Regions from separate parts of the Promicromonospora noduliphila genome, predicted to be linked through region 1. Evidence: predicted binding sites of a transcription regulator. Region 1 holds the regulator's gene; the other holds the start of a gene.
The links. The regulator LexA, encoded in region 1, represses DNA repair genes until DNA is damaged. The targets are predictions, from matches to a motif close to TCGAACANNTGTTCGA.
Positions count from the first base shown of each region.

Region 2: a site for LexA is predicted at 2,070-2,085, ahead of ruvA (Holliday junction branch migration protein RuvA). Genes of this name have one in related genera too.

Region 1 covers NZ_CM167806.1:3,659,165-3,662,595, reverse strand. Annotated here, with positions in the region: gene AC0QU1_RS16105 (vWA domain-containing protein) at 1-1,100, shown strand, start outside; gene AC0QU1_RS16100 (hypothetical protein) at 1,179-1,466, opposite strand; gene lexA (transcriptional repressor LexA) at 1,580-2,395, opposite strand; gene AC0QU1_RS16090 (LysM peptidoglycan-binding domain-containing protein) at 2,578-3,063, shown strand; gene nrdR (transcriptional regulator NrdR) at 3,183-3,431, shown strand, end outside.
Region 2 covers NZ_CM167806.1:2,341,235-2,344,665, reverse strand. Annotated here, with positions in the region: gene yajC (preprotein translocase subunit YajC) at 1-165, opposite strand, end outside; gene ruvB (Holliday junction branch migration DNA helicase RuvB) at 302-1,384, opposite strand; gene ruvA (Holliday junction branch migration protein RuvA) at 1,377-2,003, opposite strand; gene ruvC (crossover junction endodeoxyribonuclease RuvC) at 2,232-2,798, opposite strand; gene AC0QU1_RS10300 (YebC/PmpR family DNA-binding transcriptional regulator) at 2,854-3,431, opposite strand, start outside.

The DNA.
Region 1 (3,431 bases):
CCGCGCTCGTCGGGGTAGCTGCGGCGTTCGACGCCAACGGCGACGAGCTCAACCTCGAGGACGTCGACGACGCGCGGGTATCCGACCTGTTCTCGGGCCTGGTGAAGACCGCGGGCAGCTCCGGCTGGCTGAGCGCCGAGTTCGCGGACAGCCAGGACGAGGCCGACGCCATCGTCAACTACGAGTCCGAGGTCGTGGCGCTGCGGGAGTCGGACCGGATCCCGGACCTGGTGCCGGTCTACCCCGAGCAGACCGTCTACGCGGACTACCCGCTGACCCTCCTGAACGCCCAGGACCGCGCGGCGTACGACCGCGTGGTCGCATGGCTCCGGGAGGACGAGACGCAGGAGGAGCTGACGGCGGCCACGTACCGGCGCCCGTTCTCCGACAGCACGGTCCTCGCGAACGAGGCCGTGTCGGCGCTGGACCCCCTGGCCGTGCCCCTGCCGGGTGACCTGAACACCGCTGAGGGCCTGATCGACAACTACCTGCGCGACTACCGCCAGCCGGCCCACACGGTGTACGTGCTCGACACCTCGCGGTCGATGGAGGGCGAGCGGATCGCGCAGCTCAAGCAGTCGTTCGGCGACCTGACGAGCAGCGGCGGCACCATGGCCGACGACTTCACGCGGTTCCGCGAGGGTGAGCGGATCACGGTCATCCCGTACGCTTCCGAGCCCGGGGATCCGGAGACCTTCGACCTGCACGACCCGGACGCGGACCCGGCCGAGCTCGGGTCGCTCAGCGAGTACGTGAGCTCGCTCCCGGCCGACGGCCGGAGTACCGCCGTGTACCAGAGCCTGCTGCGGGCGTACGAGGTGGCGCAGCAGGCCGGCGAGGAGGGCTACTACCAGTCGATAGTGCTGCTCACCGACGGCGAGAACAACGAGCCGCCCGCGTCGCTGAAGGACTTCAGCACCGAGTTCCGGTCGGCGGGCTACGGCACCACGGGCATCCCGACGTTCGTGGTGATGCTCGGCGACGAGCGTGCCGCCCAGGAGGCGGTGGACGGCATCGCCGAGCTCACCGGCGGCCGCGTCTTCGACGCGGACCGTACGTCGATGAGCGCCGCGTTCAAGGAGATCCGCGGGTACCAGTGACGCGGCCGGACGCCGGTGGCGGGCCGGTCAGGCAGTGACGGGCTGGTCGGGCAGTGGTGGGGCCGGTCAGCTACCGGCTCAGCTACCGGCAGGGTCCGGCGAGCCGCCCGCGCCGGTGCCCGCCCCGCCGCGGGGCCGCAGGGCGATGTACAGCGCGCCGAGGAGGCCGGTGGCCACCACCGCCACGGCGGCGATCACCAGCTCGTTGACATCGAGCACCCAGCCGAGCGCCACGAGCCCGAACCCGATGACGGTGCTCGCGACCACCGCCTGGAAGGGCGACAGCCGGTTCAGGATGGCGATCGCCACCGCTGCCACGACCGCACCGCCCACGGCGGCCAGGATCTCGCTCCAGACCTCAGTCACGTTCCAAGACCTCCTGTGCTGACCGCCCCGTCCCGGGCAGCTCCTCGCCCGCAGTCTTCCACACCTGACTTGCGGAGACCTGACCTGCGGAGGAACCGCCCGGGCAGCAGAACCTACAGCGACCGCAGCACCGCGACGACGCGGCCGAGCACCTGCGCCTCGTCGCCCGGGATGGGCTCGTAGGCGGCGTTCTGCGGCAGCAGCCAGGTGTGCCCGTCGGTCTGCTTGAAGGTCTTGACCGTCGCCTCGCCCTCGATCATGGCCGCGACGATCTCGCCCTGCTCGGCCACGTTCTGGCGCCGCACGACCACCCAGTCGCCGTCGCAGATCGCGGCGTCGACCATCGAGTCACCGGCGACCTTGAGCAGGAACAGCTCGCCGTCGCCGACGAGCTGGCGGGGGAGCGGGAAGACGTCCTCGACGACCTGCTCGGCCAGGATGGGCCCACCGGCCGCGATCCGGCCCACCAGCGGCACGTACGACGGCGGCGGGGTGCCGGCGTCGTCGGGCACGGAGCTACCCCAGTGGACCTGGCCGCTGCGCCGCGGCTCGGGCCAGTGGATCTCGCCGCGCGTCGGCTTGTCGACCTGGTCGGCCAGCGGCTCCACGAGCTCCATGGCGCGCGGCCGGTTCGGGTCGCGGCGCAGGAAGCCCTTCTTCTCCAGCATCTGGAGCTGGTGCTTGACGCTCGACGGGCTGGCCAGCCCGACGGCCTCGCCGATCTCCCGCATCGACGGCGGGTAGCCCCGCGTCTCGAACGACTGCCGGATCGTGTCCAGCACAAGGCGCTGCCGCTCGGTGAGGCGGTCTGCCGGCGAGATCGTGTGTACGTCGGCGACCGCCCCGTCGTCCGGCGCGTCCAGCGTGGCGACCCCGGAGAGTGCCGTGTCGACGGCTCTCGTGTCGCTGGTCCCGTCCCGTCCCGTCATGCCCGTGCCCCTCCCATTCCGACAAATGTTCTCCTGTGCGTAACCCACTCTAGGTCACAAACCCGCTCCGCTCAAACGAATGTTCGAGCGAGTCTCGACATCGTCGGTGTCCCGTGCTACACAATGGTACGGGCGTTCGACGAACGCGTGTATGAGTTCCAGACACTCTCGGAGGAGGGGCCATGGGGGACGTGATCCCGCTGCGGCAGTACACCCCGACCCACAGACAGGCCTACGCGTCGGCGTCCGGACCGGCCGTCGCTCCGGCGTCCGGACCGCCCGCGATCCCGTTGTACCCGCGCCTGGCGCCCCGGCGGGCCGTCGCCCCTGTCTACCCGCACGGCGGACAGCGGACGCTCGCCGACCGGCTCGGCCTGGCGGGCCTGCGGCTCACCCGGCGTGGCCGCGTGGTGCTGGTGCTGCTGGCGATGCTCCTGGTCGCGCCGATGGCGACGTGGGGGGCCACCGCGGTCGCGAGCTCCCCTGGCGAACCGACGGAGGTCCGGGTGCACGCCGTGCAGCCGGGGGAGACCCTCTGGGGCTTCGCGCAGCAGGTGGCGAAGCCGGGCGAGGACGTGCGGCACGCGGTCGAGCGGCTGCAGGAGCTGAACGAGATGTCGTCGGGCACGCTCCGGGTCGGAGAGCTCCTCCTGCTCCCCGAGGAGTGACCAGGGACCACGAATCGCCGTCAAATGTTGCGGCGATGTTGCATGGGGGTGGTTTGCCCGCTTACGGTCGGGGCGCGACCGGATGCCTCCGGTCGGTGGTCGACCACGCAGGAGTGAGCATGCACTGCCCGTTCTGTCGTCACCCCGACTCGCGCGTAGTGGACTCGCGAACCGCCGACGACGGTCTGTCGATCCGGCGTCGACGGCAGTGCCCGAACTGCAACCGGCGGTTCACGACCGTGGAGACGGCGAGCCTCTCGGTGGTCAAGCGCTCCGGCGCGACCGAGCCCTTCAGCCGCGACAAGGTCGCCGCGGGCGTGCGCAAGGCCTGCCAGGGCCGCCCCGTGAGCGAGGACGACCTGGCGCTC
Region 2 (3,431 bases), 1.3 Mb from region 1:
GTCGACGACGGTGCCGACCATGCCGGAGGCGGTCATGACCTTGGTCCCGACCGTGAGGTTGTTCCGGAACTCCGCCGCCTCGCGCTGCTGCTTGCGCGTGCGGGAGGACATGAAGAACATCACCACGAGGAGGATCGCGATGAGGATGAGGAATGTGGGGTCCACTATGGATGGTCCTGTTCGATTGCTGGGTCGGATGTGCTGTGCACGCGCTGGTGCGCACGTACGACGAGGATCCAACCCAGTGTAGTGCCGGGCCTGGATCCTCGGGCTCCCCGGCAGGGGTGCCACCAGGACAACGTCAGGGGTCGAGCAAAGTTCCCTGGTCCGGTATCGCGGTCGGGCTGCCGGGCGCCGGGGCGGGCGGCGTCAGTCCCAGGTGCTCCCAGGCCGCGAGCGTGGCGACGCGGCCGCGCGGGGTGCGGCCGACCAGGCCCTCGCGGACCAGGTACGGCTCGGCGACGGTCTCGACCGTCTCCGCCTCCTCGCCCACGGTCATGGCGAGCGTGGACAGGCCGACGGGCCCGCCCCCGAACCGGGTGCACAGCGCGGTGAGCACGGCGCGGTCGAGCCGGTCCAGGCCGATGAGGTCGACCTCGTAGACCTCGAGGGCCGACTTGGCGGCGTGCAGGTCGAGCCGTCCGTCGCCGCGCACCTGGGCCCAGTCGCGGACGCGGCGCAGGAGCCGGTTGGCGATGCGGGGGGTGCCGCGCGAGCGGCCGGCGATCTCGTGCGCCGCGGCGTGGTCCAGCCGCACGCCGAGCAGCCCGGCGGAGCGCAGGATGACCCGCTCCAGCTCCTGCGGCGAGTAGTAGTCCATGTGCCCGGTGAACCCGAAGCGGTCGCGCAGCGGGGCGGGCAGCAGGCCGGAGCGCGTGGTGGCGCCGACGACCGTGAACCGCGGCAGGGCGAGCGGGATCGCCGAGGCGCCGGCGCCCTTGCCGACCACGACGTCGACCCGGAAGTCCTCCATCGCGACGTAGAGCAGCTCCTCGGCGGGGCGGGCGAGGCGGTGGATCTCGTCGATGAACAGCACGTCCCCCTCCTCCAGGGAGGACAGGACGGCGGCGAGGTCGCCCGCGTGCTGGATGGCCGGGCCGCTGGTGAGCCGCAGGTGCGACTCCAGCTCGCCCGCGATGATCATGGCGAGCGTCGTCTTGCCGAGGCCGGGCGGGCCGGACAGGAGCACGTGGTCGGGCGGGTTGCCGCGCGCGATCGCGGCCTGCAGCACCAGGGAGAGCTGGTCGCGCACGACCCGCTGGCCCACGAAGTCGTCGAGCCGCTTGGGGCGCAGCGCCGCCTCGGCGGCCCGCTCGACCTCGTCGGCGCTCGGCGCGACGATCCGGCCGCCCGCGCCCTCCGTCTCGGTCGAGAGCTCAGCCACGGTGGCCTCCCAGCACGCGCAGCGCCGCGCGCAGGGTCGACGCGACGTCCTCGGCGGCCACGGCCTCGGTCCCCGCCTCGGCGAGCACCTTCGCGACGGCGTCGTCGGCCTGCTTGGCGGGCCAGCCCAGGCCGGTCAGGGCCTCCACCACGCGGTCGGTGTGGTCGCCGGCGGCGGCCGGCGCCGAGCCGGTCGCGGCCTCCGCGGGGCCGGCCGACGGCGGCCCGAGCCGGTCGGCGAGCTCCAGGACTATGCGCTGGGCGCCCTTCTTCCCGATGCCGGGCACGCGGGTCAGCGCGGCGAGGTCCTCGCCCGCGACGGCGCGGCGCAGGGCGTCCGGGGTGTGCACGGCGAGCATCGCGAGCGCCAGGCGCGGCCCGACGCCGGAGACGGTCTGCACCACCTCGAACACGTCGCGTTCGTCGGGGTCGCTGAACCCGTACAGCGTCATCGAGTCCTCGCGGACCACCATGCTCGTGGCGACGCCGGCGCTCTCGCCGACGCGCAGCCCGGCCAGCGTGGTCGGCGTCGCGTGCACCAGGTAGCCGACGCCGCCGACGTCGACCACCGCGCGGTCCAGGCCCACGTGGGCCACGGTCCCCGTCAGCGAGGCGATCACGGGCTCCCCCTCCTTGCGTCCTGGCATGCTTGGCGTCCTGCCGCGGTCGAGCCCGGCGCACCGGGCTCGAACGTCCGTGCGACGAGACTAACAAGGGCCACCCACACGCCCGCGCAGGCCACGCCGTCCCCCGCGGGCATCGTCCGGCGCGGACGGGCTCGGGCCCGAGTGGCCGTCGACCCCGGCGGCCGCCGTCCGGCAGCGCCACGGCCGCAACCTGGTGGCCGGTCAGCGCCGCGGCCGCAGCTTGGCGGCCTGCTCGGCGGCGGCCCAGGCCCGCTGTGCGGGCGTGAGCTCGTGCCGCTCACCGCCCTGCAAGGCGCCAGCCGGGCGCCACAGGTGGGTGAGCGCGAGGGCGAGCGCGTCGGCGGCGTCGGCCGGGCGCGGCGCGTCGTCCAGGTCGAGGATGCGGGTGATCATGGTCGTCACCTGCGCCTTGTCGGCGCGCCCCGACCCGGTCACCGCCGCCTTCACCTCCGACGGCGTGTGCAGCGCGACGGGCACGCCGCGGCGGGCCGCCGCCACCATGGCCAGGCCGGCCGCCTGGGCGGTGCCCATCACCGTGCCGACGTTGTGCTGCGCGAAGACCCGCTCGACCGCCACGACGTCCGGCACGTGCTCGTCCAGCCAGCAATCCAGGCCGTCCGCGATCTTCAGCAGGCGCTGGTCCGTGGACAGGTCCGCGTCCGAGCGGATCACCCCGACCGCGACCATCCGGGCCCGCCGCCCCGGCAGCGAGTCGACGACGCCGACGCCGCACCGGGTCAGGCCGGGATCAACACCGAGAACGCGCACGCGAGAACCTTCTCACGTGCGGTTCCGCTCCCCCGGCAGGCTCGGCGGCCGCGTCCTAGTCCTCGTCGTCGAGGGCCGCCATGACCTCGTCGCTCGCGTCGAAGTTCGCGTAGACGTTCTGCACGTCGTCGCTGTCCTCGAGCGCGTCGATGAGCCGCATGATCTTGCGGGCGCCCTCGACGTCGACCTCGACCTCCATCGAGGGGTGGAAGATCACGTCGGCCGAGTCGTACTCGATGCCGGCCTCCTGGATGGCGGTACGCACCGGCACCAGGTCCGTCGCCTCGCTGAGCACCTCGATGACCTCACCCTGATCGGTGACCTCCTCCGCGCCGGCCTCCAGCGCGGCCAGCATGACATCGTCCTCGGTGACGCCGTCGGTCTTGGGCACGACGACCAGGCCCTTGCGGGAGAACAGGTACGACACCGAGCCCGGGTCCGCCAGGTTGCCGCCGTTGCGGGTGAACGCCAGGCGCACCTCGGAGGCCGCGCGGTTCTTGTTGTCGGTGAGGCACTCCACCAGGACGGCGATGCCGTTGGTGCCGTAACCCTCGTACATGATCGTCTGGTAGTCGACGGCGTCGGCGCCCTCGCCGGAGCCGCGCTTGACCGCACGATCGATGTTGTCGTTGG